DNA from 3 places in the Arthrobacter sp. MW3 TE3886 genome. Region 1 is predicted to be linked to each of the others. Evidence: predicted binding sites of a transcription regulator. Region 1 holds the regulator's gene; each other region holds the start of a gene.
What was found. Region 1 encodes HrcA, which represses chaperone genes, less so after heat shock. Its sites were predicted from a motif close to TTNGCACTCGNNNNNNNCGAGTGCNAA; they were not measured.
Positions count from the first base shown of each region.

Region 1 (10,462 bases):
CCTGGAAATCACCCGCGAGCGGCTCGAACGCGAATACAACCTGGACCTGATTTCCACCGCACCCAACGTGGAATACGAGGTGACGCTGGAGGACAAGAAGGTCGTCCACGTCACGAACCCCAGCGAATACCCCACCGGCAAGATCGCGGAAGTCCGCGAGCCGATGGTGTCCGCCACCATCCTTGCGCCGAACGAGTTTGTCGGCGCCATCATGGAGTTGTGCCAGAGCCGGCGCGGCGTCATGGGCGGCATGGACTACCTCTCCGAGGACCGGGTGGAAATCCGTTACCGCCTGCCGCTAGCCGAAATCGTCTTCGATTTCTTCGACATCCTCAAGTCCAAGACCCGCGGCTACGGGTCACTGGACTGGAAGGCCGACGGCGAGCAGGTGGCCGACCTGGTCAAGGTGGACATCATGCTCCAGGGCGAGCAGGTTGATGCGTTCTCCGCCATCACCCACCGTGACAAGGCCTACGCCTACGGCGTGATGATGACCGGCAAGCTGCGCGAACTCATTCCGCGCCAGCAGTTCGAGGTGCCCATCCAGGCCGCCATCGGCTCCCGGATCATCGCCCGCGAAAGCATCCGCGCCATCCGCAAGGATGTCCTGGCCAAGTGCTACGGCGGTGACATCACGCGAAAGCGCAAGCTGCTGGAAAAGCAGAAGGAAGGCAAGAAGCGCATGAAGATGGTGGGACGCGTCGAGGTGCCGCAGGAGGCCTTCATCGCCGCGCTGACAACGGACGAGTCCAAGGACAAGGCCAAGAAGTAACGGTGCAGGTAATGACTGTTGCTGCAGTATCGGCAGGCCAGGCCCGTGCCTAGCGTCCTTCCCCTCGGCGACCCGGCGCCGCCGGACGGGCTCCTGCCCGCCCAGGCGCGCGAGGGCGCCGATCAGCGCGCTTTCGGGCTGTATGTGCACATCCCGTTCTGCGCGGTCCGCTGCGGATACTGCGACTTCAACACCTACACCGCCACCGAGCTGGGCGGCGGGGCCTCCCAGGACGCCTACGCCGCCACCGCGATCGCGGAAGTGGAGTTCGCTGCCGCGGCCCTGAGGGGCAGCGGCCTGCCTGACCGTCCCCTCAGCACGGTCTTCTTCGGCGGCGGCACCCCCACGCTGCTGCCGGCGCAGGACCTGGCGCGCATCCTCACAGCCGCGATCGGCGCCTGGGGCCTGCAGCCCGGCGCCGAGGTAACCACCGAGGCGAACCCCGATTCCGTCACGCCCGAATCCCTGCAGCTGCTCGCCGACTCCGGGTTCACCCGGGTCTCGTTCGGCATGCAGTCGGCCGTGCCGCATGTCCTGAAGGTCCTGGACCGCACCCACACGCCGAGCCGGGTGCCCGAGGTGGTGCAGTGGGCGCGCGATGCCGGGCTCGCCGTCAGCCTCGACCTCATTTACGGGACGCCGGGGGAGTCGCTGGAAGACTGGCGCTGCTCGCTCGAGACCGCACTTTCCTACGCCCCCGACCACATCAGCGCCTATGCCCTGATCGTTGAAGACGGCACCAAGCTTGCCGCGCAGATCCGCCGTGGCGAAGTCCCGGAAATTGACGACGACGACCACGCCGCCAAATACGAACTCGCCGACGAGCTGATTTCCGCTGCCGGGCTCGCCTGGTACGAGGTCAGCAACTGGTCCCGCACCCCCGAACAGGTCTGCCGGCACAACCTCGCCTACTGGCGCGGGGACGACTGGTGGGGCATCGGGCCCGGGGCGCACTCGCACGTCGGCGGCGTCCGCTGGTGGAACGTCAAACACCCCACCGCCTACGCCAACCGCCTCGGCGCCGGCGTCTCACCTGCCGCCGGACGCGAAACGCTGGACAGCGAAACCCGCAATGTGGAACGCGTCATGCTCGAGGCCCGGCTGAACTCCGGACTCGACATCCCGAGCCTCGGCGGCCTGGGGGACACCGGCAGGCACGCCGTCGCAGGGCTGATCGCTGACGGCCTCGTGGACCCCGCGGCCGCGTTCAAGGGCCGGCTCATCCTCACGCTCAAAGGCCGGCTGCTGGCCGACGCCGTCGTCCGCAGGATCCTGCCGGACTAATCTGCCCGGTCGCAAAGCCTCCACAATTTGGCGGCCCGCATCAGCGGCCGCACACGGCCTGCGGCACAAAAAAGAGCCGGCCGCTGCCTCATACGGGCAGCGGCCGGCTCTCTTTAGTTTGGTCTGCGCCGGCTATTTGATCCAGCGCAGGTTGAACTCGTAACGGTGCGGCTGGCCGCGGTTGACGTGGATGCCTGCCGCCACCGAGAAGCACGTCACAGCAATCCAGATCACCGTGGCGAGCACGGCGAAGAGGTTGCCCACCACCGGGATGAAGACCAGCAGATTGGCCAGCACGGCGGCGATGGTCGGCGGCAGCGTGAAATTGAGGGCTTCCTTGGATTCCTGCGCCGTGAACGGGCCGCGGTCCTTGAAGATGAGGTAGATCAGCAGCGACGGCACGCAGCCCAGGATGCCGCCGAAGTGGGCGAGCGTGGCCCACTGCCGGTCCTCGCTGGCCGTCAGCGGCAGCGCGTTTGCCGGAACCCCATGGTACGGGGGCTGGCCATGGCCAGCCTGATTGCCCGTGTGTTCGCGTGCGTTATCTGCCACGGTGTAGCCCTTCGGATTGCGGTGATGCGTTGCTGCCTGGGTTGTGCCTGAACTAGCCGGGACCGCACTGGAAGCGCGGCCGCCGTTTCAAGAATACTTGCTCGCACCCGGAAATGGAGATCAGGGGCGGCCGCCGCGGCGGACTAGGGCGCGGTGAGGAAGTCAATGACCTCTTCCACGCGGCCGAGCAGCGACGCCTCCAGATCAGCGTAGCTGCGGACAGCACCGAGGAGTTTCTGCCAGCCCAGGCCGATGTCCTCCTTTGTGGAGTGGGGCCAGCCGAAAGCCATCAGGATGCCGGTCTTCCAGTCCATGCCGCGGGGGATCACGGGCCACTGCTCGATCCCCAGGACCGCGGGCCGGATGGCCTGCCACACGTCCACGTAGGGGTGCCCCACAATGAGGACGTTGCCGGCGGCGCCCGGTGAGGCCATGACGGCATCGGCGATCCGCGACTCCTTGGAGTCGGGTACCAGGTGGTCCACGAGCACGCCGAGGCGCCGCCCCGGGCCCGGGCCGAACTCCGCCACGGCGGCTGCGAGGTCGTCAATGCCGTGCAGGGGTTCGACGACAATGCCCTCCACCCGGAGGTCATCGCCCCACACCTTCTCCACGAGCTCGGCGTCGTGCTTTCCCTCCACCCAGATACGGCTGGCCTTGGCCACCTGGGCGCGCTGCCCCGCCACCCGCACCGAGCCCGACGCCGTGCGGCCGGCACCGGCGGCCGGTGCCGCTTTCTTCGGGGCCGGCGGCATCAGGCGGATGGGCTGGCCCTCCAGGAGGAAGCCAAAGCCGAGGCGGAAGGACCGCGACTTGCCCCGCCGGTCCTCCAGCGCCACCACGTGCATGCCGCCGGACTTCTCCACCCGGGTTACGGCGCCCACCCAGCCGGACTGGACCTCCTCGAGGACCATCCCGCGTTCCACCGGGACTTCCGGCAACTGGGTCTTGGCGGGGGCGGACAGGTCCTGGGGTCCCCAGTTCTGGTACGACATCTCTACACGCTTACTTTGCACTCGGAATGTACGGCGGTCGGTGGAACTCTCCGGGGCCGGAACCGGACCGCGACGGCGCGGCAACGGCAGCGGCTGCCACGGTCTCGGCGCCGGCGTGACGGGAATCGCGTTCCCGCGGGCCACGCCTGGAGCGAATCCAATGCTAACAACGCGGCGACTCATATTAGACTGGTTAGCACTTAGGCATGTCGAGTGCTAACCCTTGTCCTGTTGCGGACCGTCCGTGCAGCACTTGTGGACCCGGACCGGACACGGCGGACGGCACCGACTGCGGGACCGTCGATTGGAGGTGGAGCGTGAGCGAACCGCGCAAACTCGAAGTGCTGCGCGCCATCGTGGAGGACTACGTCCATTCGCGTGAGCCCGTGGGTTCCAAAGCACTCGTGGAACGGCACCATCTCGGCGTCTCCAGCGCCACGATCCGAAACGACATGGCGGCGCTGGAAGACGAGGGCCTGATCACGGCACCGCACACGAGCGCCGGCCGGATCCCCACTGACAAGGGCTACCGGCTTTTCGTCGACCAGATCTCAGCGGTGAAGCCGTTGTCCCCGGCCGAGCGCCGGGCCATCCAGGCGCTGCTGGAAGGATCCGACGACCTCGACGACATTCTTGACCGGACCGTGAGGCTCCTCTCGCACCTGACCAACCAGGTCGCCGTCGTGCAGTATCCGCTGCTCAGCCGCGCCCGGGTGCGGCACATCGAGTTCGTGCTGCTGGCGCCCCGGAAAGTGCTGGCGGTACTGATCGCGGACACCGGCAAGGTGGAGCAGCGCGTGATCGACGTCGGGCAGGACCTTCCCGACGACGCGCTGGCGGAACTGCGGACCAGCTTTCTGGCCAGCCTCTCCGGAACCCCGCTGAGCCTGATGCCGCAGCTGCTGCCCGCCGTCGTTGCCGGTGGCCCGCCCGCGCGGCGCGGAGCGGCCCAGGCGCTGGCCCGCGGCCTGGAGGCCCTGGCCACGAGCAGCCGCGAAGAGCGCATGGTCATGGCCGGCACCGCCAACCTGGCCCGCTCCAACGTGGACTTCCCGCTCAGCATCGGCCCCGTGCTGGAGGCCCTCGAGGAGCAGGTGGTCATGCTCCGCCTGCTCAGCGAAATGGCCGAAGACCCGCGGGGAGTCACGGTCAGCATCGGCCGGGAAAACCCTTACGACGGTCTGGCCGAGGCCTCGGTTGTGGCCACCGCCTACGGGCCGGACGCCACGGCCAAGGTCGGCGTGCTTGGGCCCACCCGGATGGACTATCCCACCACCATGGCCGCCGTCCGCGCGGTGGCCCGCTACCTTTCGAGGATCCTGGGGCCCTGACAGGCCCGGGACCGAACACGACTTCTTGCCCCACAGGCAGTGCCCCACAGGCAGTACGAAAAGGAAGAGATACACACTTTGAGCAGCCACTACGACGTTCTTGGAGTCTCCCGCGACGCATCGGGGGAGGAGATCAAGAAGGCCTACCGGAAACTGGCCCGCACCCTGCACCCGGACGTGAACCCCGGGGAGGATGCCTCGGACAGGTTTAAAGCCGTCACCCACGCCTACGAGGTCCTCTCTGATCCGCAGAAGCGCCGGGTCTATGACACCACCGGCAACGAGAACGGTACCGACAACGGCTTCGGCGGCGGCAGCTACTCGGGCCAGGGCTTCGCCTTCCAGGACATCTTCGAGACCTTCTTCGGCGCCGGCGGCGGCCAAGGCGGCCCGGCGTCCCGGGTCCGCCGCGGCCAGGACGCACTGATCAGCGTCCGCATCGACCTCCGCGACGCCGTGTTCGGCGTGAACAAGAAGCTCGAGGTTGACACGGCCGTCATCTGCCCCACGTGCGAGGGTTCCTGCTGCCGCGAGGGCACCCACCCGGTCCGCTGCGACATCTGTGGCGGCAGCGGTCAGGTCCAGCGCGCCGTACGGTCCATCCTGGGCCAGGTCATGACATCCGCCCCCTGCGGATCCTGCGAGGGCTTCGGCACCGTCATCAAGGACCCCTGCAACGAATGCAGCGGCCAGGGCCGGATCCGCAGCCGCCGCTCCCTGACCGTCAAGGTCCCGGCCGGCGTCGCCACCGGCACCCGCATCCAGCTGTCCGGCCAGGGCGAGGCAGGCCCCGCCGGCGGCCCCGCCGGGGACCTGTACGTGGAGATCCGGGTCAACAACGACCCCACCTACGTGCGCGAGGGCGATGACCTCCACGCGAGCCTCAACATTCCCATGACCGCTGCCGCGCTCGGCACCGAAATATCCCTCGACACCTTCGACGGTCAGCAGGAGATCGACGTCAAGGCCGGCACCCAGTCGGGCGAGATCATCACCCTGCGCGGCCTCGGCGTCACGCACCTGCGCGGCCACGGCCGCGGCGACCTGAAGGTGCACCTGCAGGTGGAAACGCCGGTCAAGCTCGATCACGTCCAGGAAGAACTGCTCCGCCAGTTGGCCAAGCACCGCGGCGAGCACCTCACGGAAGGAAAGCTTGCGGCCAGCGGCGGCGTCTTCGCCAAACTGCGGGACCGGCTCGGTAACCTGTAGCGGTGAGTAACCCGGTCTTCTTCACCGCTCCAGGCACCCTGGACCAGCAGGTCCCCGGCTCGGCCTTCGTCCTTGAAGGCGGCGAGGCACGCCACGCCGTCACCGTCAAGCGGATCGCCGTCGGGGAAACCGTCGACATCGCGGACGGCGCCGGCAAACGCCTGACCGGCACCGTGACCGCAGTCGCTCCCGGGGAGCTGACCGTCGAATGCGTGGACCTTGCCGAGGAACCGCGGCCCGGAACCCGGCTGGTCCTGGTCCAGGCCCTCGCCAAGGGCGATCGCGACGAACTCGCGGCCGAGACCGCGACCGAACTGGGCATCGACGCCGTCATTCCCTGGCAGGCCGAGCGGTCCATCGTGCGGTGGAAGGCCGAGCGGGCCGCGAAGGCGCATGCCAAATGGCAGTCGGTGGTGACGGCCGCCGCCAAACAGGCGCGCCGGGCATGGATTCCCGAGGTCCGGGCCGCCGTCGACGGCGCCGGGCTGCAGGCGGCCGTGGCGGCGGCAGACCTCGCCGTCATCCTGCATGAAGACGCCGTGCGCCCCCTGCGGCTCGTCCTGGAATCCTGGTTGGAATCCGCGCAGCCCGGCGAGGTCATGGCAGGCGACGCCGGATCCCGTGAGGTCCTGCTGATCGTGGGTCCGGAAGGCGGCATCAGTCCGCGGGAGGTGACCCGGCTCTGCGACGCCGGCGCGGTCACGGCCCTTTTGGGGCACCATGTTCTGCGTTCGTCCACGGCGGGGCCCGCCGCCACCGTGCTGGCCAGCGACATCCTCGGCCGCTGGTGACCTGCGGCAGCCGCCGTCACCAGTGACAGTGACGGCCATTTGACGGTGACGGTTATTTGACCGTGAACCCGCGGGTGTCCTGGAATACCTCCTTGGCGCTGTCGGATGCGTCCACCTGGGACACCCGGACCTCATAATTGCCCGGTCCGAGGTTCACGGACAAAGTGAACAGCCCGGACTGGGTTGCATCGGCCGAGGCGGTGGCGCTGCCGTTGAGATACGCGGTCTTGGCGTTGTCGCCGTCGCCGTCGACCTTGAGGATCGCCCAGCGGAGCTTCCCGCCCTGGACGGTGCTGCGGCCACGGATCTTGACCGATCCGTCGCCCACGGACGTGCCCTCCTGCGGATCAATGATCCACACAGGGGCCACCATCCCGGCGCTGCGGGACGTCGGCTCGCCCAGACGGACATGGTTGAAGGCCACGTAGTCCGTGTGACCGTCCACCAGCACAACCACCTGGACCTGCTGTCCGGCATCGATGAGGCCGGCGCTGGCCGCGGCAGCTGTCGCCGTGTAGATGAGCTGCTGGATGGCGCGCTCGGCCATGGCCGCATCCACGTTGCTGTTGAAGGCATCAGCGGAGACATCCACCGTGATGACGTTCTTGCCGGAAATCGACGTCGCCAGCTTCTTCGGATTCTGCCAGGGCGTGAAAAAATCCGGGTCCAGCGGCTTCTGCGACATCATTACCCGCAGGGCGCGGGTGACGGGATTGTCCTGGTCCGGAACGTCTCGGAACTCGCGGTAGAGAAACGCGTTGTCATTGCCCCGGCCGATCCAATACACGGGAGCCTTGTTCGACGTCTGGGCTGTCTCGAGCGGAGCGCTCGTGGTGGGCACGCCCGACGCCGGGACGGGAATGAGTTCCGACGGGCTGCTGGAATTCGTGATGCCGCTCTGCGGCGTCGCCACGCAGCCGGACAGGACGAGGGCGGCAGGCAGCGCCAACGCCAGCGCGGCGCGGCGGATGCGCCCCACCGATGGCTGCTGAACTCCACGCTTGCTGATGCCGCTGTCCCTTCGTCTTACGCCCCGCGTTCCGCGGTGATGGTCCGTTTGTAGCCGTCGTCGGCCGCTGGCGGCCGCCCCCGTCCCTCACCGGCCGGAGACCGGCGCGGCGATCCCGGGGGAGCCGGATTCCAGCATGGCACACGGGCACGGCGCGGCAGCCGGGTTTGGGCCCCGGCGCCGGAACTGCAACGGGAACGATATGAGGCCGATACAAAGTTGATACCTAAAGTTGCCCGCTGGTGGTTCCAAGCGCGGACGCCGGTGGCGCCCATCGTTGCTGAGCCAGCGATGCCTGCCGGGGTCGTTTAGGGCAGACTGGTGGCGTGAGCGGAATCCCGTGGGTGCTGCACGTCGATCTCGACCAGTTCATCGCGGCTGTCGAAGTACTCCGGAGGCCGGAGCTTGCTGGCAAGCCGATCATTGTCGGCGGCCGGGGCGATCCTACGGAACGCGCCGTGGTGTCGACCGCATCCTACGAAGCCAGGGCGTTCGGCGTGGGTTCCGGCATGCCCTTACGCATTGCGGCCCGGAAAGTGCCCGACGCCGTGATCCTGCCCGTCGATCAGGAGGCTTACCTGGCGGCGTCTGAAACGGTCATGGCCACCCTGCGCGCGCAGCCCGGCGCCACCGTGCAGGTGTTGGGTTGGGACGAAGCCTTTGTGGGCATCAAGACTGAGAATCCGGAAGCCTACGCCCGGCAGGTGCAGGCCGCTGTCCTGGAGCGTACGCAGCTGCATTGCAGTGTGGGCATCGGCGACACCCTGGTCCGAGCCAAGGTCGCCACCGGTTTCGGCAAGCCGGCCGGCGTCTTCCGTCTCACTGCCGGGAACTGGCTCGCTGTCATGGGCAGTCGGCCCACCAAGGACCTGTGGGGCGTCGGAACCAAGGTGTCGGGCCGGCTGGCCAAACTCGGCATCAACACAGTCGCCGAGCTCGCCGCGTCCGACCCCCAAGACCTGGTACCGGAGTTCGGCCCCAGGATGGGACCTTGGTACGCGGAGCTCGGACGCGGGGACGGCGCCAGCGTTGTGGACGCCACCCCGTGGGTTGCCCGCGGGCATAGCCGGGAGACCACCTTCCAGCGCGACCTGACCGAACCCGCCCAGGTGGACGGCGCCGTGAGGGAGCTGACGGCGCGTGTCCTGGAGGATGTTGTGGCCGAAGGACGGCCCGTGGTTGGACTGACCCTGAAGGTTCGCTACGCGCCGTTCGTCACCAAGACACACGCGAGGAAGATTCCCGAGACATTCGACCGGGACGAAATCCTCTCGCGGGCCTTGGACCTCGCAGCCGGAGTCGAAGCGGGCCGTCCGATCCGGCTCCTGGGCCTGCGGGCCGAAATGGCGATGCCCGACGATGCCCGAACGGGACATACACCGACGCGCGGCGGTTGGTGACGGCGTCGCTGCCTTACCGCCGCAGCGTTCTGCGGGCAGGCTGAAAATGACCCTGGGAACCCCTCAAGTCAAAGCTAGGCTGGGAGGATGGAATACCACATCCGCCAGGCCGCGGGTGGGGACGCTGACGCCGTAGTCCGGATGCACACCCGGGCCCATGAGGAATGCTACGGCCACCTTCTGTCCCCGGCGTTCTTCGATGCGCGCCGTGCCAGCATCCCGCAGCGCGTGGAAAAACGCCGACCTTATCTGGACAGCGCTGAGCCTCGAATCATCGCCCTGGACAAGAGCAATGAAATCGTCGGATTTGCCGACGCAGGCACGGGACGTGACGATGACTTACCCGGAGAACTTGAGCTTTACTCCATCTACACACTGGGGCGCACCCATGGCACTGGACTCGGGGAAGCCCTGCTGAGGGCCGCCCTCGGCGATTTACCCGCCTACCTGTGGGTGCTTGAGGCCAACCCCCGTGCTCAGGCCTTCTATGCCAAGAACGGTTTTCAGCCCGATGGGACACGAAAATTGCTTTCACCCGATTGGGAGGAACTACCTGAGATAAGGATGGTCCGCTCCGACATTTAGCCGGGCACATCCACGGCGCATCGGCCTGGCGGACCCGAGGGGTCAGAACCTGAGAATGTTCAGTTCCGCGGCCGGCTCGAAACCAAGCCGTGCGTAAAAGTCGCGTGATTCGTCGGAGGGGGAAAGCACCATCCGTACGGCAGTGATGCTTTGCGCGAACCGGATCGAGGCGTGCACGAGCCGGCCGCCGACTCCGGCGTTCCGAAACTCCGGAAGGACGTATGCGTTGCCCAGATAGACCCACCGGGACGATTCCGTCCCCGGTTTGGGCATCCGCTCGAAAATCATCAGGTTGAGCATCCCGACTAGTTCGCCACCGTAGTCGGCCACGAAGAACTTTCGGGGACTGGCAGTCATCCACTCTCTAAAGGCGGCATCGAAGGCTGGATCGTTGATGAGCGCAGGGTCCTGTTCCGCCGCCCACGTGGCCCTTAGCGCCGCAAGGCCGGGCACATCGTCTGGGCGCCCTTCGCGAATGATGAACATGGAAGTACCGTACTTTGGCGGTGCGTCCGCCCCAGGCACCCCGTCCGT
Region 1 covers NZ_JBGCAN010000001.1:2,838,393-2,848,854, reverse strand. The annotation lists gene lepA (translation elongation factor 4) at 1-772, shown strand, start outside; gene hemW (radical SAM family heme chaperone HemW) at 818-2,056, shown strand; gene ABH915_RS12960 (DUF4870 domain-containing protein) at 2,189-2,608, opposite strand; gene ABH915_RS12955 (DUF3097 domain-containing protein) at 2,752-3,603, opposite strand; gene hrcA (heat-inducible transcriptional repressor HrcA) at 3,921-4,934, shown strand; gene dnaJ (molecular chaperone DnaJ) at 5,013-6,143, shown strand; gene ABH915_RS12940 (16S rRNA (uracil(1498)-N(3))-methyltransferase) at 6,146-6,934, shown strand; gene ABH915_RS12935 (GerMN domain-containing protein) at 6,987-7,913, opposite strand; gene ABH915_RS12930 (DNA polymerase IV) at 8,288-9,343, shown strand; gene ABH915_RS12925 (N-acetyltransferase family protein) at 9,431-9,928, shown strand; gene ABH915_RS12920 (GNAT family N-acetyltransferase) at 9,971-10,414, opposite strand.

Region 2 (10,462 bases), 900 kb from region 1:
TGGATCGGCCGAGACCCAGGACGCCGACACGACGTCGTGGCAGCCGCGGGCCGTCAGAAAGTCCAGGCAGGCCGCGAGCACGGTCGAGCCGACGCCCATCCCCCTGGCTACGGGCGCGACGACAATGGACTTCAGCTCCCCGACCCGGCGGCCGACCAGGCCGGCGTCGACCCCAGGAAGGCGCAGGCGGTCCTGCAGTACGGCGTGGGACGCCTGGTCCAGGACGCGGGCGGTCCCCGCGCCGAGGAGCTCACCGCCCCTGCCGCGGGCGCGGATGAGGACTCCCCCGCCCTCGGCTGTCAGTTCCGCCAGAGCTGATGGCTGGATAAAGCCGGAGCCGAGGGACTCGTTGAGGAGGGCGGCTGTTTCGCTGGCCACGGCGGATCCTGGTGCCCCGACGTGCAGGGTTACGTTCGACGCCGGCCGGGTCCCGATCGCTGTGGCTGCCATGTTGCTCCTCTTCCCGGACGGGCTAGTCTGGCCTCCCGGACCACGCCGGCATGCGGCGGGCCCGGGAAAGCCGTTGGTCAGCCGACGAGGTACGCTCCGCTGGTCCGCGACACGGTGGTGTAGCCGAACCGTGAGCCGGTGACGCGGACGCTGAGCTTGGTGCCCTTGTCGGCGGTCCGGACCTTGTAGGTGGATGCATAGGCGTCAGAGATCGGGACGCCGTTGCGCAGCCAGCGGTACGTGAAGGCAGTGCCCCAGGACCAGGTGCCCCGCTGCACGGTCACGACGTTTCCAACCTTGACGGTGCCCGCAATCGTCGGAGTGGTCGAAATCAGGGGCAGACCCGCCACCCTCCCCGACGCGCTGATCGTCTGGTACAGGCCGCCCGTCGCGATCGGGGACACACTGACCGAGATCTTCTTGCCGGCATCATCCCTCGTCAGGACGTAACTCCAGGCGTAGGCCCCGTCGATCGGGACGCCGTCACGCCGCCAAATTACGTCCGATTCGACCCGGTCGTACCAGGGATCGCGAGTCAGGGTCAGCTTCGACCCGACGCCCAGGGTCCCGGTAATGGCCCGCGTCGACACTCGCGCGGTCACGGGCTTGGGCGCAGTGACTTTCACCCGGGCGGTGGTGTAGCCGGGGGCAGAGGCGGTCACCAGGACGCTCGGGGTCTTGCCAACCTGGGACTCATTCGGAGTATAGGTCGAGCCGGTGGCAGCTACCGTCCCGTCCGGAGCGAACCAGCTGTAGGTGAACTTCAGCTTGTCGGAGGGTAGGGACCAGCTTCCGGTCGACACCTTCATCGGAGAGCCGGTCACGGCGTCTCCGGTCACCACCGGTTTGGTGACGTTGGTCAGCTGCTTCAGCCCCGCAGCCGCCCGCACGGCGACCGCGTTGGAGTAGATTTTGGTGTCGTACCAGGAAGGATTGGTCATGAGCACCAGGGTGCGGCCCTGGTCCGCGGCCGTGATCTTGTAGGTCAGCGCGGTAGCCCCGGGAATCGTGCCGCCGTCCCGAAGCCACTGGTAGGTGTGCGGGGTAGAACCGGCCCAGGGAACGTCATCAGCCGCCGTGAGGACCTCCCCGAGGCCCGTGCTGCCGGTGACTACGGCGCCGGGCTGGGGGTCGAAGTCAGAAACCTTTCGCTGTTTAGAGGTCGCGGCGGCCGGCTTGAACCCGGGCGCGTGGCCGGTGATCCTGACGCTCAGCAGGCCCGTTGATCCCCAGCCCTTCGGGTCGAACATTTCCGCGGTGGCACCCAGGATGGGCTTGCCGTCGCGAAGCCACTGGTACTGGCGGTGAATGACCGGAGCGCCCGTAAAAGTCCCCCCAGCGAACACGAGGCGGCTGGGCCTATCCGGGTGGGTGTCCAATTGAGCGATGCCAACGTCCCCCGCAACGACGGACGGGACAGCGCCGCCGGCGCTCGTGACGGGGGCGGTTTTGGCGGACTGCAGGGTCGTCTTTGCATAGCTCGGCGCTGCCGCCGTGGTCTTGACCCGGAGGCCCTTGCCGAGGTCCGCCGTGGTGAGCAGGTAGGTGGGGCCGGTGGCGCCCGGGATAGGCACGTCGTTGCGCAGCCACTGGTGCGTGAGCTTGGCGTCCGCGGGATCCCAGGCGCCGTCAACAACGGTCAGGGTGCTGCCGACCTGGAGGGGCCCGCCGATGCCGGGCCGCGGGCCGGCGACGGCGCCGCCGTTGACCAGCATCGGGTACGGATGCCCGTCCGGCGCCGTGCAGAACCTGACTGAGTCGACCACCGGGCCGCAGGAATCGATGTTCGGTGGAATGGCCCACTGATCCGGATCGGCCTGCGCCGGAACGGCGAGGCCCGCAAGCGAGAGCGCGGTGAGCGAAAGCGCAGTGAGTGCCCCGGCGATGCCTAAGCGGATGGTCTTCTTGTTCAATTTTCCCCCAAGTCTTTGAGCCGGCTCCCGGCTCCCCCGTCGCCGAGCATAATGCGCAGACACCATTTCGACAATGATTGCGCAGGTCAGGGGCCCGGAATGATGGTATTGCTCTGCACCGGTCACGGGTCCGCGGGCAACGCGGCCCACCGTACTCAGTCGGGCTGACGGCCGCGGATCCTGAATGATCCGGCCCTACAGTCGGGCCACACACTCGGGCCACGCACTCAAAGGTTCAAAAACCCTTGAAATCTGTGGAGCTAAGGAGATTCGAACTCCTGACCTCTTCGATGCGAACGAAGCGCTCTACCAACTGAGCTATAGCCCCGAAGCAACGCCGGTCCTGACGGAACGGCGTTGCCGGTGTCCCTAGGCTACAAACTATCTGCGCTGTTTTCCAGCCAGCCCCGGAAAGTATCGGTGCCGTGTCGCGCGGCCGGCACCAGATCTAACCCCTCGCGCAGGTAGCGGCCCATCGCGCCGGGCAGCGGCAGGTGTACAAGTTGACCCTTTGCGCCCTGGCCATTCCAGCGTCCTGGGCGGCGGCCAGAAGCCGCGCGCCGCTGTCGGCGAAGTTCTTGCGTGCCTTCCCGGCGCGTCCCACGAAGCAGTCAATTACGACGTCGGCGCCTGCCAGGGCGGCCGCGATCCCCTCGCCCGTCGTGAAATCCGCGCGGAAGTATTCCGCGCCCCGGATGTTGCCGGCGGCGCCGGCCGCTGGCGGGTTACTGCTGAGCACGCCCACAGTGCCCGGCGTCGACGGCCCGGCGCTGCGAAGCCCGCCGTCGCCGCTGCGGGGACATGAAAACCCCGGGCAACCATTGCTGGTTGCCCGGGGTAATCTCGGGAAGGACGGGCCGGATCAGGCGCGGCGCCGCTGGAGGACATCATCCAGGTTGCTCAAGGCGCTCTGGGCCTTGCTGAGCTGCTTGGTCTCGGAATCCTCGGCGGTCTGCGGATCGGACGCTGCCGGCCGCGCTGCGGCCTGCTTGAGGGACGGCTTTCCTACGGCCTTCGGCGCCTCGGGAAGGTCGAGTGGCATCGGGGCTGCACGTTCGGCCTTCGGGGCTTCGACGTAGGTGGGCTTGGGAACCTCGACGGGCTCCCAGCTCGTGCCCTCCGCTACTGCACCCGTGCCGGCGGCCACAGCCGCCGAAGCATCACCCGAGGCGACGGCTTCGGCGAGGGCGGCCTGGCGGAGTTCCAGTGCGGTCAGCGGCTTCGGCGCGGGCTCGGGCGTGTTGCGGCCAGCTTCGGCGTCGAAGAGCGGGCTTTCCGGCCGGGCGCCGGGGCGGCCGGCGGGAATGGCGGGGTTCTGTTCCGGCACGGACGGCCGCGCAGGAGCGCGTTCCGGGCTGGCCATGGCTGCACGGAACGCAGCGTTCATCTTCCGCCGGCGATCGCGGACGGCAAGGCGGCGAAGCAGCGCCACTGAGGCGACGGCGCCCAGGAGGGCGGTCACCGGCAGCCAGCCTGAACCGATGCCGAAAAGTCGAAGGGCTCCGGACACCACTGCCGTGAGGAGAGCCAGGAGCCCGGCTACCGCCAGCACCAGGCGCCCCCAACGAATCCGGAACACCGGGGAGCCCGCCGCAGCAATCGGGCTCAGCTGAGGGGTCGCCGCTTTGCCCGCCCCAGGCCCACGTGTGCCGCCGGCCGGTTCTGCGCGCTGAGTGCTGATCATGGGTTTCTCCTGCTGCGACGCCATTTTCATAACCTTCCCCGCCTGTGGATCTGCTGGTTCCATGTCAATGACGTCCGCCAGGAATTCGCCTGCAGGCTGCAGCTGGTGGCGTCCGTTCCGGAGAACGTAAGGCGCCACCCACACGATCCAGAGCGCAACAGCAATGACAAGGATCACAGAGCTGCTAAGAGGGAAGTCCACACTCAAAACCGTATGAGGTATATGGGGTGCTGCCCCGCATTGTCAGGGGTGTGTCGCGCGCGCGGCGGCAGCTGACCGGCGTCGGAGCGTTGTGGCTGGTCAGGCGGCTGTCGCGGGCTTCAGGACTGGCGGGTTCTCAGCCACCGCGCGAGGAGGCCTTCCGGTACTTCTTCCGCCGTAAGCGCAAAGGTCCGGTGGTCCGCCCATTCACCGTTGATGTGCAGGAACCTGGGCCGGAATCCCTCGTCGCGAAACCCGAGTTTCTCCACCACGCGCAGGCTCGGCGCGTTCTCCGGCCTGATGTTGATCTCCATGCGGTGCAGGCCAAGGGTGCCGAAGCAATAGTCCGTCGCCATGGCCACCGCGGTGGGGGCGATCCCCCGGCCGGCCCGTTCCTTGTCAACCCAATAGCCAAGCGTCGCCATCATGGCCGATCCCCATACGATCGAGGACACCGTCAGCTGCCCCACGATCACCGGTGCCTGATGGCCGGGTGTCCATTCCGCGATCACGAAGGGCAGGGCCGTCGCCTGCGCGGCTTGGGCCTTGAGCGAACGCACCATCTGCCGGTAGTCCGGCAGACCGCCGCCGGGGACCGGGTTCGATGCCTCCCAGGGGGCCAGCCACTCGCAGTTGCGGGACCTGAGTGCTGTCCACTCCTTGCGGTCCCGGTACCGGATCGGGCGCAACACGATGTCGCCGCTCTCCAGGGTCACCGGCCAGGTGAAGCTGCCCCCCACGGGAGTTATTTGGCGAGGCTGGGGGCCAGGCTGGACGCGAAGCCGGGCAGCCATTCGCGCAGGCCCGGGCCGAGGTCCTCACTGTCGCAGGCGAGCTGGACGCAGGCCTTGAGGTAGCTGAGCTTGTCGCCAGTGTCGTAGCGGCGGCCGCGGAAGATGACGCCATACACGCCGTAGCCCTCGCCGGTGCCGGCCGAGAGTTCCTGCAGGGCGTCCGTGAGCTGGATTTCCCCGCCGCGGCCGGGCGCAGTGCGCTCCAGCACTTCAAAGACGGCCGGGTGCAGCACATAGCGGCCAATAACGGCCAGGTTGGACGGGGCGTCAGCGGCGTCGGGCTTCTCCACGAGCTGGTTGATGCGGACGAAGTCCTCACCGCCGATTGCCTCGACGTCGGCGCAGCCGTAGGCACTGATCTGGGACGGGTCCACCTCGATCAGAGCGACCACCGACCCGCCGGTCTTGGCCTGGACTTCGATCATGGTGCTGAGGAGCTCATCGCGGGCGTCAATGAGGTCATCGCCCAGTAGGACGGCGAACGGCTCCTGCCCGACGTGCTGCTTGGCCCGGAGGACGGCGTGGCCAAGGCCCATGGGATCGCCCTGGCGGACGTAGTGGATGTCACCGAGGTTGCTGGCGGCCTGGATGGACTCGAGCTTCGCCGTGTCGCCCTTAGCCTTCAGTGTGGACTCCAGCGCGGGGACGCGGTCGAAGTGGTCCTCCAACGCCCTCTTGTTGCGGCCGGTGATCATCAGGATGTCGTTCAGGCCGACGTTCACGGCCTCCTCGACGACGTACTGGATGGCCGGTTTGTCAACGACAGGCAGCATTTCCTTGGGCATGGCCTTCGTGGCGGGGAGAAACCTGGTACCAAGGCCCGCGGCGGGGATTACGGCCTTGCGGACGGAAGCGTTGGGTGTATTCACACGACTAATCTAACGGAGGGACGAATCATTGCGTAATCATTGTGCGAACCGCCCGCCGGGCCTGCCTCTTGCAGCGCGGCTGCAAGAGGCAGAGGAAGGGCCAAGATGGCGTCAAAAGAGGAAATACGCTCCGGCCACAGGGCGGCGCGTTCCGCGCTCCCGCCGGCCGCGCAGGATGCCGCTGCGGCGGGCATCGCCAGCCATGGGCTCCAGTGGGCCTCCGGGCTGGCCAGCGGCCGCCAGGGCACCTTCGCGGCGTACCTCGGGGTGGGCGCCGAGCCGCCCACATTGCCGCTGCTGACGGCCCTGGTCGATGCCGGGCACCGGGTGCTGCTGCCGGTTTGCGAACCCGATATCAAGCTCAGCTGGGTGTACTGGACTCCCTTGTCCGGGTTTGTCCGCAGCCGTTACGCGCCCATCCAGGAGCCAGTCGGTGAACGCCACGGCACCGACGTCATGCGGGACGCCACCGCCATCTTCCTCCCGGCCACGGCGGTGGATTTCTCGGGCAACCGAATCGGACAAGGCGGCGGCTACTACGACAAGTTTCTTGCCGCCCTGGCCGCCATGACCTCCACGTCCGGCGGGGTGCCCGGCGGTGCGCCCGGCGTGGCGTCCGACGGTGTCGCGTTGCCGACTGCCGCCGTCGTGTATGACACGGAGGTGCTGCCCGCGGGCAGCATTCCGGCGGAGTCGTTCGACCGGAAAGTCGACACGGCGCTGACCCCGGGCGGGATCATCCGGCTCGGCTGATCCCGGCCCGACTGATCCGGGCTCGTGCCAAGGTGATAGAATTGGCACTCAGGCCCTGCGACTGCTAAGGACGGAACCGGTCGATAGACATATCGGCGGTGATCCGGACTCGACAGCACGGGACCTGCTCGTTTGCCCCTGAGGAGGATTTCCAGTGCCCACGTATGCATACGCCTGCAAGGACTGCAGCCACGCCTTCGAGATCGTGCAGTCGTTCAGCGACAACTCCTTGACGTCCTGCCCCGAGTGCCAGGGCACGCTGCGCAAGAAGTTCAACAGCGTCGGCGTAGTGTTCAAGGGCTCCGGCTTCTACCGGACCGATTCGCGCGACGCCAAGGGCAGCACGGTTTCTCCGGCTCCTGCTGCCCCCGCGGCCACCCCCGCACCCGCCGCCGCTGCCAGCTAAGGCATCTGCCTGGTTGGCGCCGGCTGCCGGCTGGGCCACGGCTGGCTGAGCCTGGGCACCGCCTGAACCGCTGGCCCCTGTCCGCTATGGCCGTTATCCACATAGCACGCTCCCCATCTCCCGCCGCCCTGGGCGGATCCGTAGCGTGGCGGCATGGCACTTTTCCCCAGCGCGGTTTCCCCGCCCTCGTTCCGGACGGCTGCCCCGGCGGCATCCGGGCCCTCTTCCACGCCTTCGTTCAGGCCGTTCCGCATCGCAATGCCCGAAGTGGCCTCCGGCCGCTGGTCCCGCACCGGGATCCGACCCGTCAGCCCTCCCCCAGCCACGTCTTCCGCCGCCGGCCGTCCGTTCCGGAGCCGAATCCGTCCCACACAACCCCGCAGGCATCCGCCCCGTGGCCACCCGTCGCGACGCCGCCTGCGCGGCTGGCTGAACCGGAACCGGCGCCTTATCGCGGCCCTCCTCTTCTGCATCCCCGCCGGTCTGACGGTTCAGCAGCTGGCTCCCCCGCCCGCTGACACGGTCGCAGCCTTCGCCGCAGCGGCCGATCTGCCGGCCGGAAGGACCCTGGAACCCGGCGATGTCAGCAGGATCAGCGTGCCGCCCGGCCTCGTTCCTGCCGGCAACCCGGGCAGCGAGACCGCGTTCGAGGGCAAACAGCTGGCCGCACCGCTGCGCCAGGGCCAGCTCCTCACCGACGCCCAGATCCTTGGGCCGGGTTTGCTCGCCGGAAGCCCGCCCGGCTCTGCGGCCGTGCCGCTGAGGATGGCGGATCCGGCCTCCATCCAGCTCGTCTCCCCCGGGCAGCTCGTCAACGTGGTGCTCACCGGCGGCAACGGCACGGAACAACCCGGCGAGAGCCAAGTCCTGGCCGAAGCCGTGCCGGTGCTCTGGACGTCGGCGCAGGGCGGCAAGGCCGGCCCCTGGCCCGCCGCTGCGGAGACTGACGGGCTGGTGGTGGTGGCAGCACCTGCCGACCAGGCACGCAGGCTGGCGGGCGCGTCTACCCAGGGCAAGCTGTTTTTCGTGCTCGTGGCGTCACCGCCGGGCTAGCGTTCCCGCAGTGCCAGGGTGCCCGGGCAGTTGGCTCGGGCCGACGCCGGCTGCGCCCGCAGGCTCTGCTGCGGACGGTAGCGTCAGCCCCAGTGCGGTGGCTTCTGTTCCTGGAGCCAGGCGTCGTGGTCGTAATTATCAGGCTGGTCACCCCAGCGCCGGGGGTCGTCTTCCGCCGCCTTGTTCGGCAGCACACCCTCGGCCACGGTGGCCTGTGCCTCCGAACGGCGGGTCGTCTCCTTCGCGGCGTCCAGGTCCGGCCCGTCGCCGGTCGATTCGCCGGGCTTTGGCCCAGCGGTCGTCGGCCCAGCGGTGTCGGCCGCGGCCCCCGCCGCGGCGTTGGTTGCGGCGGCTTCGTGGGCGCCGGTGTCGCCATTGTCGCCGGTTTTCGAGGTGTTGCCGGTGATGCCGTCCGCACTCATGCCGCCGGCCTCCTTACTGCCTGTGTTGCTTGTCATTGCTGATGCGGGTGCCTGCCGGCGGAGTTCCTGGCCGGCAGTTTCGTGGCCGCGGAATACCTGTCCCGCGGGTTCGGCCGCCACGTGGTACTCGGCGGCCCGGGCCTCGTCGATCGCCAGGTGCTCGATGCCGTCGTCGAAGAACCCGTGCGATGTCCGCAGCCGGCTGGACGCGGCGGGCTTCTCCAGCCCGAGGTAGCCGCCAATCCGGTCGGCGCAGGCCGAGGGGTCGGTGAAGACCTCTATGGTCCATAGTGGCATGTACCGCCAGCCAAGCCGCTCCAAAAGCTGCGGCCGGAGCCTGCTCCGTTCCCGGACGCTCATCCGCCGGTAGTGGCCGGTGCCATCGGACTCGATCGCCACCGGACGGGGAATCTCCGCGTCGTCCTGGCCGATGGTGGTCATCGGATCGGCGGCCGCCACCATGTTTAGGACACCGTCGTACTGGTGCCACACGCGTGCCCCGCGTGCCCGGAGCCGGTCGCCCAGGTCGGCCACCAGCGGATCGGCGCCGAGCGCCTGCTCGCTGGCCGCGGCCCGGGAGGCGGGGCTGCCAAGGTCCGTGTTGCCCGCGATCTCACGGTCCAGGAGTTCGTAGAAGTCCACGGCGCCGTGGCTGAGGCGGCTGACATCGAGGTCTTCGGGGCGGAAGCAACTGAGCACGTGCAGGGACCGGCGCGCACGCGTCATCGCCAGGGCGAATTTTGCGCGGCCCCCCTCGGCGGAAAGCGGCCCGAGGCTGTGGAGGGTGCGCCCGTGCGGGGTGCGGCCGTAGCCCGGGGAAAAAATGACGTGGTCGCGGACCAGGCCCTGGGCCCGTTCCAGATCCACCACGCGGAAGGACTCATCCCCCGCCGTGAAAAAGCTGCCGAGCATGGGGTAGTTGGGCAGTTGGGCCCTGATGGCCTCGCCGATCCGGGCGGCATGGCGGAGGCTGCCGGTCACCACGGCCAGCGACGTGCGGGGGCGGAGCCGGGCGTGCTCGAAGACCAGTTCCACGGCACGGTTGACCTCGGCAACAACCGATTCGACGCCGTCGTGGTCAGCGCTGGGCAGCCCCGTGCCGTCGGGGAGGTACTCCACGCTGAGGGTACGGTCAAGGCCCGTGGCGGATTGCCCCTCCGGGAGGCGGGTGAGTTCCCCGCCGTAAAAACCCTTGCTGAGCTGGCGCACCAGGTCTTCATCGACCGCACGGTACACGGTCCTCAGGTTCCAGACCGGAAGCACGGCAGCGAGTGCCCGGTACGAGCTCTCAACGCTTTGGTAGGAGCTCTCCCCCGCGGCGAGCCGTTCGACGCCCACGGTAAAGGTCCGCGGGCTGGCGATCTGTTCGTCGCCGAACGCGATGACCTGCCGGGACCGGGCGATCGCCGGGAGGACGGCCTGCAACGAGGTCGTCTCGGCGTCGAGGATCACGACGGCGTCGAAGGTCTGCTCGATCGGCAGGAGGCCGGTCATGAGGTAGGGGCTGACGGACCACACGGGTACCAGTGTGGGCAGCAGCTCCTGCGCCTGGCCGCTTAGGGCTGCCAGGGTCACCCGGCCGTCCTTCAGCAGGCTGCGCAACAGCTCGGCCTGGCGGGGGTAGGCTGCGATGGCCGTGCGCCAGCGCTCGGACAGGTTCCACCGCAGCCGGGCAGCGCCGCTGGCGATATGGGCGTTGTCCGCGAGACGGTACTCCGCCTCAAGCTGGCGCAGGGCGTCGCCGTCGGACATGGCGAGGTAGTCATCGCCGCTGATCATGGCTTCCAGGGCCGACTGCCACCAGGCCAGCTCGAGTTCGGCGGTCACCGAACCTTCCGGGACCTCGCGCTCGGCAAGGTCGGCGAGGAGCTCGCCCAGGCCGTGCTCACGCATGCTTTCGACGAGCAGCGTGCGCTC
Region 2 covers NZ_JBGCAN010000001.1:3,740,185-3,750,646, forward strand. The annotation lists gene ABH915_RS16945 (N-acetyltransferase family protein) at 1-450, opposite strand, end outside; gene ABH915_RS16950 (hypothetical protein) at 528-2,363, opposite strand; tRNA gene ABH915_RS16955 (tRNA-Ala) at 2,619-2,691, opposite strand; gene ABH915_RS16960 (hypothetical protein) at 2,812-3,102, opposite strand; gene ABH915_RS16965 (hypothetical protein) at 3,226-4,224, opposite strand; gene ABH915_RS16970 (GNAT family N-acetyltransferase) at 4,368-4,988, opposite strand; gene galU (UTP--glucose-1-phosphate uridylyltransferase GalU) at 4,994-5,911, opposite strand; gene ABH915_RS16980 (5-formyltetrahydrofolate cyclo-ligase) at 6,017-6,664, shown strand; gene ABH915_RS16985 (FmdB family zinc ribbon protein) at 6,819-7,070, shown strand; gene ABH915_RS16990 (RcpC/CpaB family pilus assembly protein) at 7,224-8,123, shown strand; gene ABH915_RS16995 (AAA family ATPase) at 8,207-10,462, opposite strand, start outside.
Region 2: the regulator HrcA is predicted to act here: its motif matches at 6,706-6,732, upstream of ABH915_RS16985 (FmdB family zinc ribbon protein).

Region 3 (10,462 bases), 930 kb from region 1:
CCACCGGTGGCCCCGTCCGGGTCGAGGGCACGAACTATCCGGTGGTGGGGCGCATCGCGATGGACCAGATGGTGATCGACCTCGGACCCCGCCACGTGGCGGCCGGAGGCCCGAGCATCCTCGGCGCCGAGGCAGTGCTGTTCGGCGACGGCGCCGACGGCGGACCCACGGCAGATGACTGGGCCAGGGCCGCCGGTACCAATAACTACGAGATCGTCACCAGGATCAGCCCGCGCGTGCCGCGCCGCTACCTGAACGAAGAGCCCTCCACCGGCGAAGAGCGGCCGTGAGCGGGCCCGCGTGGGAACGGAGCCTTGAGGTCCACACGGCGGCGCAGACGCATGCGCTCGCCGCGGCCCTCGGCGCCGTGTTGGAAACCGGAGATCTGCTGGTCCTGACCGGCGAACTGGGTGCCGGCAAGACCACGTTCACGCAGGGGCTGGGGGAGGGGCTGGGGGTGCGGGCCGGCATCATTTCGCCGACCTTTGTCCTGGTGCGCATCCATCCCAACCTGCCCGAAGGACCCCGGCCGGGCGGACCGGACCTGGTGCATGTGGACGCCTACCGGCTGGAGTCGGCCGCTGAAATCGACGACATCGATCTGGAAAACACCATGGACAGCGCCGTCACGGTGGTCGAGTGGGGCCGCGGCCGGGTTGAGCACCTCAGCGACAGCCGGCTCGAGGTGGAACTCCACCGCACCCGCGGAGGTGCCGCCGCGGCCGCCGAACCGCCCGCCGCCCCCGTTCTGGACTTCGACACGGACGACGACGACGAGCTGCGGACCGTCGTGATCCGCGGCTTCGGCCCGCGCTGGGCCGAAGCGCCGGCACTGCCCGGCACCGCGCCGCTGCCCGAGACCACGCCCGGCGCCGAGCTGCCGGAGACCACGCCCGGCGCCGAGCCCCTGCCCCAGACCCCGGAACGGAATCCCTGATGCTGATCCTCGCCATCGACACCTCAGCTGTCGCCAGCGCCGCCCTGGTCTCCGATGACGCACCGGAATCCGTGCTGGCCAGCTTCGCCACCGAGGACACGCGCACCCATGCGGAGGTCCTGGCCCCGGGAATCGACGGGCTCCTGGCCGAGGCCGGCGTCAGCGGGCGCGACGTCGACGCTATTGTCACCGGCGTCGGCCCCGGCCCGTTCACGGGACTGCGCTCCGGGATCGTCACGGCCCGCACCCTCGCCTTTGTCTGGGGCAAGCCGCTGTACGGCGTCATGAGCCTGGACGCGATCGCCCTGGAAGTAGCCGAATCCACCGACTCGGCCGCGGAGTTCATTGTCGCCACCGATGCGCGCCGCAAGGAAGTGTACTGGGCCCGGTACACCTTCTCCGATGCCCAGCTGCCGCACCTGGAGGACGGCCCGCACGTGGGATTCGCCGCGGATCTGCCGGATCTGCCCGTCTACGGTGCCGGGGCAGGAATCTACTCCGACGTCGTCAAGGCGGTCGCCGAATTCAGCACCCGCCAGCCGGAGGCCCTCTCGCTCGGCCAGTTCGCACTTGCCCGGCTCTCCGCGGGGGAACAGCTCCTGGACTCCACCCCCCTGTACCTGCGCGAATCCGACGCCCAGGTGCCCGGACCCCGGAAGCGTGCCCTGTGAGCGCGGGGCGAGCCGTCCGGCTGCCCGGCGGGGTCACCCTGCGGGACATGGACGCCGCGGACATCCCCGCCGTCCACGCCCTGGAACGCCGGCTCTTTCCCGTGGATGCGTGGCCGCTGCAGATGTTCCACGACGAGCTGGCGCAGGCGGATACCCGGCGCTACCTTGTGGCGGAGATCCACGGCGGGATTGTGGGCTATGCCGGGCTCATGTGCATCGAGCCCATCTCGGACGTCCAGACCATCGCCGTGGTGCCCGAGCAGGAAGGCAAGGGCATCGGCTCGGCCCTGCTCACCGAGCTGATCACGGAAAGCCGGCGCCGCCACGCCCAGGACGTGCTGCTCGAGGTCAGGGCGGACAACCCCCGGGCCCAGCAGCTCTACCAGCGCTTCGGCTTCGAACAGATCCACGTCCGGCCCCGCTACTACCGCGACGGCGTCGACGCCCTGATCATGCGGCTCCAGCTGCCCCGCGAACCGCTCAGCCCCCAGCCAACGGAAGCAGGCCGACCATGAACCGCACCCAGCCGCTCGTGCTCGGCATCGAGTCCTCCTGCGACGAAACCGGCGTCGGCATCGTCCGGGGGACCACCCTGCTGACGAACACCGTCTCGTCCTCCATGGACGAACACGTCCGCTTCGGCGGCGTGATCCCCGAGATCGCCTCCCGCGCCCACCTCGACGCATTCGTCCCCACCCTCGAGGAGGCCCTCGCGGAGGCGGACGTGACGCTCGCGGACATCGACGCGATCGCCGTCACCTCCGGGCCGGGCCTGGCGGGGGCCCTCATGGTGGGGGTCTGCGCGGCCAAGGCGCTCGCCGTCGCCACCGGCAAACCGCTCTACGCCATCAACCACCTGGTGGCGCATGTCGGCGTCGGGCTCCTGCAGCAGGGCGGCGGCGCAGAGAATCCGTTGGGCAACGCGACGCCGGTCGGCGCGCTGCAGCAAACCACTCAGCAGACCGCGCAGCCAACCCTGCCCGAGAACATGGGCGCGCTCCTGGTCTCCGGCGGCCACACCGAGATCCTGCGGATCCGGAGCATCACGGACGACGTCGAACTGCTGGGCTCCACGATCGACGACGCCGCCGGCGAAGCCTATGACAAGGTGGCGCGGCTCCTGGGCCTGGGCTACCCGGGCGGTCCGGCCATCGACAAACTGGCGCGCACCGGCAACGCCAAGGCCATCCGGTTCCCGCGCGGGCTCACCCAGCCCAAGTACATGGGGACCGCCGAGGAACCCGGACCGCACCGCTACGACTGGTCCTTCAGCGGACTCAAGACCGCCGTCGCCCGCTGCGTGGAGCAGTTCGAGGCCCGCGGCGAGGAGGTCCCCGTCGCCGACATCGCCGCGGCCTTCCAGGAAGCGGTGGTGGATGTGATTACCGCCAAGGCGGTGCTCGCCTGCCGCGAAAAAGGCATCACGGAGGTCCTCCTGGGTGGGGGCGTTGCCGCAAACTCGCGGCTGCGCCAGCTCACCGAACAACGTTGCAGCGCGGCCGGGATCCGGCTGACAGTGCCGCCGCTGCCGCTGTGCACGGACAACGGCGCAATGGTGGCCGCGCTCGGGGCGCAACTGGTGATGGCCGGCGTGAAACCGAGCGGGATCGGCTTTGCGCCGGATTCCTCGATGCCGGTCACGACAGTCTCCGCCTGAGGCTGCGTCCGCCTGAAGCTAGCACGGCCTTCGGCTTCGTCCGCCTCCGTGCTGGCTCTTGGCGCCGGAGCTAGGCGTCCGGGCCCTGGCGCATCTGCTTGACCAGGTCCAGGACGACGGCGCGCAGGTCCCCGCCGTGCTCGGCGGCGACGCGGCGCTGCCGCTGGTAGCCGGCGCCGCGCTCGATGATCTTCTCGACGTCGGCCAGTTCGGCGCTGCAGCCCAGCTTCGCCGCCACCGGCTCAAGCCGCTTGAGCGTCTCGCGCAGGTGCTCCGTCACGAGCTGCTCGTTGCCCGCGGCGTCGAGGATGATGATTGCGTCCAAGCCATAACGGGCCGCCCGCCATTTGTTCTCCTGGACATGCCAGGGCGGCATGGTGGGTATGGTGCCGCCGTTGTCCAGCGTCGTGGAAAACTCGTCGACGAGGCACTGCGTCAGGGCGGCGATGGCGCCGACTTCCTCGAGCGTGGCCAGGCCGTCGCAGATGCGCATCTCGATGGTGCCGAAGTGCGGGACGGGCCGGATGTCCCAGCGGATCTCCGAGAGCGAATCGATCACGCCGGTGGTGAACATGTCCTGGGCGTACGCCTCGAAGTCCTCCCAGCTGGAGAACTGGAAGGGCAGCCCGGCGGTCGGCAGCTGCTGGAACATCAGCGCCCGCTGGGAGGCGTATCCGGTGTCCTCGCCGCCCCAGAAAGGGCTGGACGCGGAGAGCGCCTGGAAGTGCGGGAAGTAATTGACCAGGCCGTCCAGCACCGGAAGGACCTTGTCCCGGCTGTCGAGTCCGACGTGCACGTGGACGCCGTAAATGACCATCTGCCGGCCCCACCACTGGGTCCGGTCAATGAGCTTGGCGTAGCGTTCCTTGTCCGTGACGGGCTGCAGCTGGGGCGGGCTGAAGGGGTGGCTCCCGGCGCAAAAGATCTCCACACCCATCGGATCGGTCACATCCCGGACCGCCGCGAGCGAGCTGCTCAGGTCCGCCTTGGCCTCCGCAACAGTGGTGCAGATGCCGGTGACGAGCTCCACGGTGTTCAGCAGCAGCTCCTGCTTGATGTGCGGGTGCTCGTCGTCCTCATTGAGTTCGGGATGCCGGGCAGCGACGCCGCGCAGCACCTGGTTCGCCACGGAGGCCAGCTCGCCGGTCTCGGCGTCGACGAGCGCCAGCTCCCATTCCACGCCTAGGGTCGACTGCCTGGATGAAGCGAACTCGATCTTCATGTGGTCCCTTCACTGTTTTGCTGTCCCTGGCCGTGGTCCTGGTGTGGAGATGCGCTGGCAAACACCCTCGGACATGCCCCTGGACGCGGCACCGGCGGTGTCACGTGCAATTTCCCACATACCAGGGCGCCGGCCGGGCGGCTGGCGGGGCTACGGGTGGTCCAAGTCTAGTGCAGGGCCGGCCCCGGGACGGTGTCAAAGTTGCCGCTGGTGCGTGAGTGTATTCACAACGTGGCTGGTCAGCGACGGCGCGGGCAGTCGCGCGGTGAGCCGCGGGTGGCCGGACCCATCCTGGCGTTTAATGGAGCTGTGCCCATACTGAACAAAGACATGACCCTGTGTATCTCGCTCTCGGCCCGGCCCAGCAACAACGGGACGCGCTTCCACAACCACCTGTACGAACAGCTGGGCCTGAACTGGATCTACAAGGCCTTTGCCCCCACCGACCTCGCCCAGGCGATCGCCGGGGTGCGCGGCCTCGGCATCCGCGGCTGCGCGGTGTCCATGCCTTACAAGGAGGACGTGATCGCCCTCGTTGACGTCATGGACCCGTCGGCGAAGGCCATCGACTCGGTCAACACCATCGTCAACGACGGCGGCCGGCTCACGGCCTACAACACCGACTACACCGCAATCGAGCAGCTCCTGCAGAGCAACGCGGTCCCCACGGACTACTCGGTGCTGGTCCTGGGCTCCGGCGGCATGGCCAAGGCCACCGTGGCCGCGCTGCGCGATGCCGGGTTCAAGGACGTGACCGTCGTGGCCCGCAACGAAGAATCCGGCCGCGCCCTGGCCGAACAGTACGGCTTCGCCTGGAGCGCCGAACTGGGCGCTGCCGCGTCCGGTACCGGCATGGCCGACATGCTGGTCAACGTCACCCCTATCGGTATGGCAGGCGGCCCGGACGCCGCCGCGCTGCCCTTCCCGCAGGAGGCCATCGACGCCGCCAAAGTGGTGTTCGACGTCGTCGCGCTCCCGGCCGAGACGCCCCTCATCAAGGCCGGCCGCGCGGCCGGCAAGACCGTGATCACCGGAGCCGAGGTGGCCACGATCCAGGCGCTCGAGCAGTTCGTGCTGTACACCGGCGTCCGGCCGACCGACGAGCAAATCCGGGCCGCCGAGGAGTTCACGCGGGCCCAGTAACCCGGCCGCCCGGCCCCTTCCGTGGGATCCTGCCACGGGGCCCCGCGCCCGTGGGATCCCGCTGGCGGGGCTAGACGGGCTCCACCGAGATGGCCACCCGGTCTTCGCCGATCCTGGTGAGGACCAGGGTGGCCGATTTCTTGTGCTTGTGCTTGGCGCTGCCGCCGGGCAGGAGTTGCTTGCGCAGCTCCTCCGGCGTGACAGCCGTGCCGCGCTTCTTGATGTCCAGGACCCCGATGCCTTGATCCTTGACCCAGGACTTGAGTGCCTTGACGTTGAACGGCATCACCTCCAGGACCCTGTACGCCCTGGCGAACGGGGTGTCATGCAGCTCCGGGGCGCAGATGTAGGCGATGTGCTCGTCCACGAGGTGCCCGCCCAGCTGGAGCGCGACGTCGGCCACCAGGCCGGCGCGGATCACCGCGCCGTCGGGCTCATACAGGTACCCCTCCACGGGTCCCACGGGCGCCACCGGGCCGGCGCCGAAGTCCTCGCCGCTGGTGAGCTCAGCAGAGCCGAGGGGTCCGAGCACGAGGGCCGCGCGCCGCACCCCGGGACGCCGCACCGCGTTGAACCACAGGGCCACCTCGGTCACGTCCCCGCCCACGGAGACCCACTGCGCCTCGCATCCGGACGGCACGGAATCGTGCGGCATGCCCGGGCCCATCTTCACGCCGACGGCGCGGCCGGAACCGGCGAGTGACTCCACGAAGGACATCGGCGGGGAGAAATCCTCCGGATCCCAGATCCGCTTGGTTCCCGAAGTGGACGTCGTGCGCCGGGCGGGGTCGAGCCAGACGCCGTCGACCCCTTCGAGCGATACCGACGTGGCATCGGAATGCACCACGGTGGCATTGCGGAACGGGATCAGGTTCATCGTGGCGCAGGCGGCCGTGGCCTCGTCCATTTCCACGGAGGTGACCACCAGGTCCAGGGACGCAAGGGCCATCGAATCCGCCCCGAGCCCGCAGCCGAGATCCGCGACGTGGCCGATCCCGGCCTCCGCGAACCGCTGCGCGTGCCGTGCCGCCACCGTGAGCCGGGTGGCCTGCTCCAGGCCGGCCTTGGTGAAAATCATCTGCCGGGCGAACTCGCCGAACTTCGCCTCGGCCTTGGTCCGCAGCCGGGACTGGGTGAGCACGGCCGAGACCATTTCGGGGGAGTGGCCGGCCTTGCGCAGCGCCGCCGTGAGGCGGAAGGCCTCGTCCTCGCGGTACGGCCCCAACGACGCCAGCAGCTCCCAGCCCTCGGGGGTGAGGATCGGGGCAATATGTTCCTGCGGTGCGTCAGTCATGCCATCCAGCGTAGTTGAGGTCCGCGGGCGCGCTGTGACCGGACGGCGGGGGCTAGGCTTGACGGCATGGAAGACAGCGGCACAGGCGACAGCATCTCAGCGGACACGGCCGGACAGGACACGGTCGGGAACGACGAGGCCGGGCAGGAGCGCCGGCGCCCGCAGGGGCTGGCCCGCTACGCAAAACCGGCGCTGATCGCCGGCGCGGTGATCGCCGTCGTGTCTGTCGCACTCTTGGTGATCATCTTCTTCCTCGACTCCTTTAACGCCACCGTGTATTCCGTCGGCGGCAAGAACGTCCAGGACGCCACGGACGAGGCCCGGGCCATCCGCGACACCTATACCGCGGCCCGGCTCGGCGGCATCGTCTTTCTCATCGCAGGGATCCTGCTGGCCTCCGCCGGTGCCGTGCTGATGTACCGGCACCGGAACGACGATGGCCAGGACACGGACGAAGACGACGGCGAGGACGTGGACTTCGACGATCTCGCGGGCCAGTAGCCACCGAGTAGGCGCACGCGGGGGCGCAGCGCGTGGGCCGAGCGCCCGCAACGCCAAACGGTGCCACAGGCCACAGAGCCAATCGGTTCCACAGGACACAGGACATGCCCAGCATCCTTCGCCACGCTTGGGCATGTCCTCCCGGGAAGCCCACGCCCGTTGCGCATGTCCATCGCTCAGCGCGGGTAGCGAACATGATGCCCAAGTGTCCTCCGGCAGCCACCAAGATTGGGCATGTCCTCCGGGTGGCCCGCGCCTGCTGGGCACGTCCATCGCTCAGCGCGGGCAGCGAGCATGATGCCCAAGTGTCCTCCGGCAGCCACCAAGATTGGGCATGTCCTCACGGGCAGCCCGCAATCGTTGGGCATGTCCGCCGGCGTGGCCCACACCCGTTGGGCATGTCCTCCGGCGTGGCCCGCGCATGCTGGGCATGTCCGTCGCTCAGCGCGGGCAGAGGACATGATGCCCAAGTGTCCACCGGCCGCAGCGAAAAATGGGCATGTCCCCTCGGGGTAGCCCGCACCCGCAGGGCAAGTCCATCGCTCAGCTTCAGGAGTGGGCATGTCCTCCCGGGCCGCCCGCGCATGCTGGGCATGTCCATCGCTCAGCGCGGGCAGAGGACATGATGCCCAAGTGTCCACCGGCCGCAGCGAAAAATGGGCATGTCCCACGGGGGGGGGGGCATGTTCACCCGGAACGAATTTCTGGCACTCGCCTTGACCGAGTGCTAACCATTTACATAGAGTCGTCATTAGCACTCTCCCTAGGAGGGTGCTAACACATGAAGCGCGCTCCGCCAGGCACGCTGCCGGCACCGCGACGACGGTCTGTGCGCCTTGGCATCACCGCTTCATAGTCCACAAATTTGCTGACGAAAAGGAGAGGTCCGAGTGTCGGTCTCTATTAAGCCTCTTGAGGATCGTATTGTTGTCCGCCCGCTCGAAGCCGAGCAGACCACGGCTTCCGGCCTGGTTATCCCGGACTCCGCGCAGGAGAAGCCGCAGGAAGGCGAAGTTGTTGCAGTAGGCCCCGGCCGCTTCGATGACAACGGCAACCGCGTTCCCATCGACGTTGCCGTCGGCGACGTCGTCATCTACTCCAAGTACGGTGGAACCGAAGTCAAGACCGGCGGCACCGAGTACCTCGTGCTCTCCGCCCGCGACGTTCTGGCGATCGTCGTAAAGTAACTCTCTTGGACCCCCGCGCAGCCGATCCTTACGCATTGTCTGGATCAGTTGCGCGGGGTTCTGTCTTGAAAGGACAAAACCATGGCAAAGCAGCTTGCGTTTAACGACGCTGCCCGCCGGTCGCTTGAAGCCGGCATCGATAAGCTCGCCAACACCGTCAAGGTCACGCTGGGCCCGCGCGGCCGCAACGTCGTACTGGACAAGAAGTGGGGCGCCCCCACGATCACCAACGATGGCGTGACCATCGCCCGTGAAGTCGAGCTGGACGACCCCTACGAAAACCTTGGCGCGCAGCTTGCCAAGGAGGTCGCCACCAAGACCAACGATGTTGCGGGCGACGGCACCACCACCGCCACCGTCCTGGCCCAGGCCCTGGTCAAGGAAGGCCTCCGCAACGTAGCGGCAGGCGCCGCTCCGGGCGAAATCAAGCGTGGCATCGAGGTCTCGGTCGAGGCCGTCGCTGCCCGCCTGCTGGAGAACGCGCGCCCGGTTGAAGGCACGCAGGTCGCCAACGTGGCCGCGATCTCCGCGCAGAGCGACGAGGTTGGCGAGCTCCTGGCCGAGGCGTTCGGCAAGGTCGGCAAGGATGGTGTGATCACCATCGAGGAATCCTCCACCACGCAGACCGAGCTGGTCCTCACCGAGGGCATGCAGTTCGACAAGGGCTACCTGTCCCCGTACTTCGTCACTGACGCGGAACGCCAGGAGGCCGTCCTCGAGGACGCACTGATCCTGATCAACCAGGGCAAGATCTCCTCGGTGCAGGACTTCCTGCCGCTGCTGGAAAAGGCGCTGCAGAGCTCCAAGCCGCTGTTCATCATCGCCGAAGACGTCGAGGGCGAGGCCCTGTCCACGCTGATCGTGAACCGCATCCGCGGCACGCTGAACGTCGTTGCCGTCAAGGCACCGGGCTTCGGCGACCGCCGCAAGGCCATGCTGCAGGACATCGCGACCCTCACCGGTGCGCAGGTTGTCTCCGCGGAACTGGGCCTGAGCCTGGACACGGTTGGCCTTGAGGTGCTCGGCACCGCACGCCGCATCACGGTCACCAAGGACAACACCACGATCGTCGACGGCGCCGGTTCGGCCGAGGACGTCGCCGCCCGTGTTGCCCAGCTGCGCGCCGAGCTGACCCGGACCGATTCGGACTGGGACAAGGAAAAGCTGCAGGAACGCCTGGCCAAGCTGGCCGGCGGCATCGGCGTGATCAAGGTCGGCGCTGCCACCGAGGTTGAGCTGAAGGAAAAGAAGCACCGCATCGAGGACGCCGTGTCCTCCACCCGCGCTGCCCTCGAAGAAGGCATCGTGGCCGGCGGCGGCTCCGCCCTCATCCACGCCCTGAAGGCGCTCGACGAGGACGCTGCCGTCCAGGCCCTCGAAGGTGACGCGGCTGCCGCCGTCGGCATCGTTCGCCGCGCCCTGACCCAGCCGCTGCGCTGGATCGCCCAGAACGCCGGCTTCGACGGCTATGTCGTCGTTGCCAAGGTCGCCGAGTCCGCCGTAAACCAGGGCTTCAACGCCAAGTCCGGCGAATACGAAGACCTGATCGCCGCCGGCGTGATCGACCCCGTCAAGGTGACGCGTGCGGCTCTGCGCAACGCGGCCTCCATCGCGGCACTGGTCCTCACCACGGAAACCCTCGTGGTGGAGAAGCCGGCTGACGAAGACGAGCACGCAGGGCACAAGCACTAGGCTCTGCCCGCAGGGGGACGGTCCGGCAACTTGCCGGGCCGTCCCTTTTCTGTCGAGTCTCTGCTGCCGTTCTGCCGTGTTCTTGGCCGGAAGTTGCCGTGATTCTGGCAGAGTTAACCCGTCAGGCGCCGCTCCAGCGTCCCAGGTTCACTGGAAAC
Region 3 covers NZ_JBGCAN010000001.1:3,769,828-3,780,289, reverse strand. The annotation lists gene alr (alanine racemase) at 1-290, shown strand, start outside; gene tsaE (tRNA (adenosine(37)-N6)-threonylcarbamoyltransferase complex ATPase subunit type 1 TsaE) at 287-937, shown strand; gene tsaB (tRNA (adenosine(37)-N6)-threonylcarbamoyltransferase complex dimerization subunit type 1 TsaB) at 937-1,608, shown strand; gene rimI (ribosomal protein S18-alanine N-acetyltransferase) at 1,656-2,123, shown strand; gene tsaD (tRNA (adenosine(37)-N6)-threonylcarbamoyltransferase complex transferase subunit TsaD) at 2,120-3,265, shown strand; gene ABH915_RS17085 (glutamate--cysteine ligase) at 3,336-4,487, opposite strand; gene ABH915_RS17080 (shikimate 5-dehydrogenase) at 4,797-5,630, shown strand; gene ABH915_RS17075 (SAM-dependent methyltransferase) at 5,701-6,924, opposite strand; gene ABH915_RS17070 (hypothetical protein) at 6,991-7,425, shown strand; gene groES (co-chaperone GroES) at 8,316-8,612, shown strand; gene groL (chaperonin GroEL) at 8,694-10,304, shown strand.
Region 3: the regulator HrcA is predicted to act here: its motif matches at 8,130-8,156, upstream of groES (co-chaperone GroES).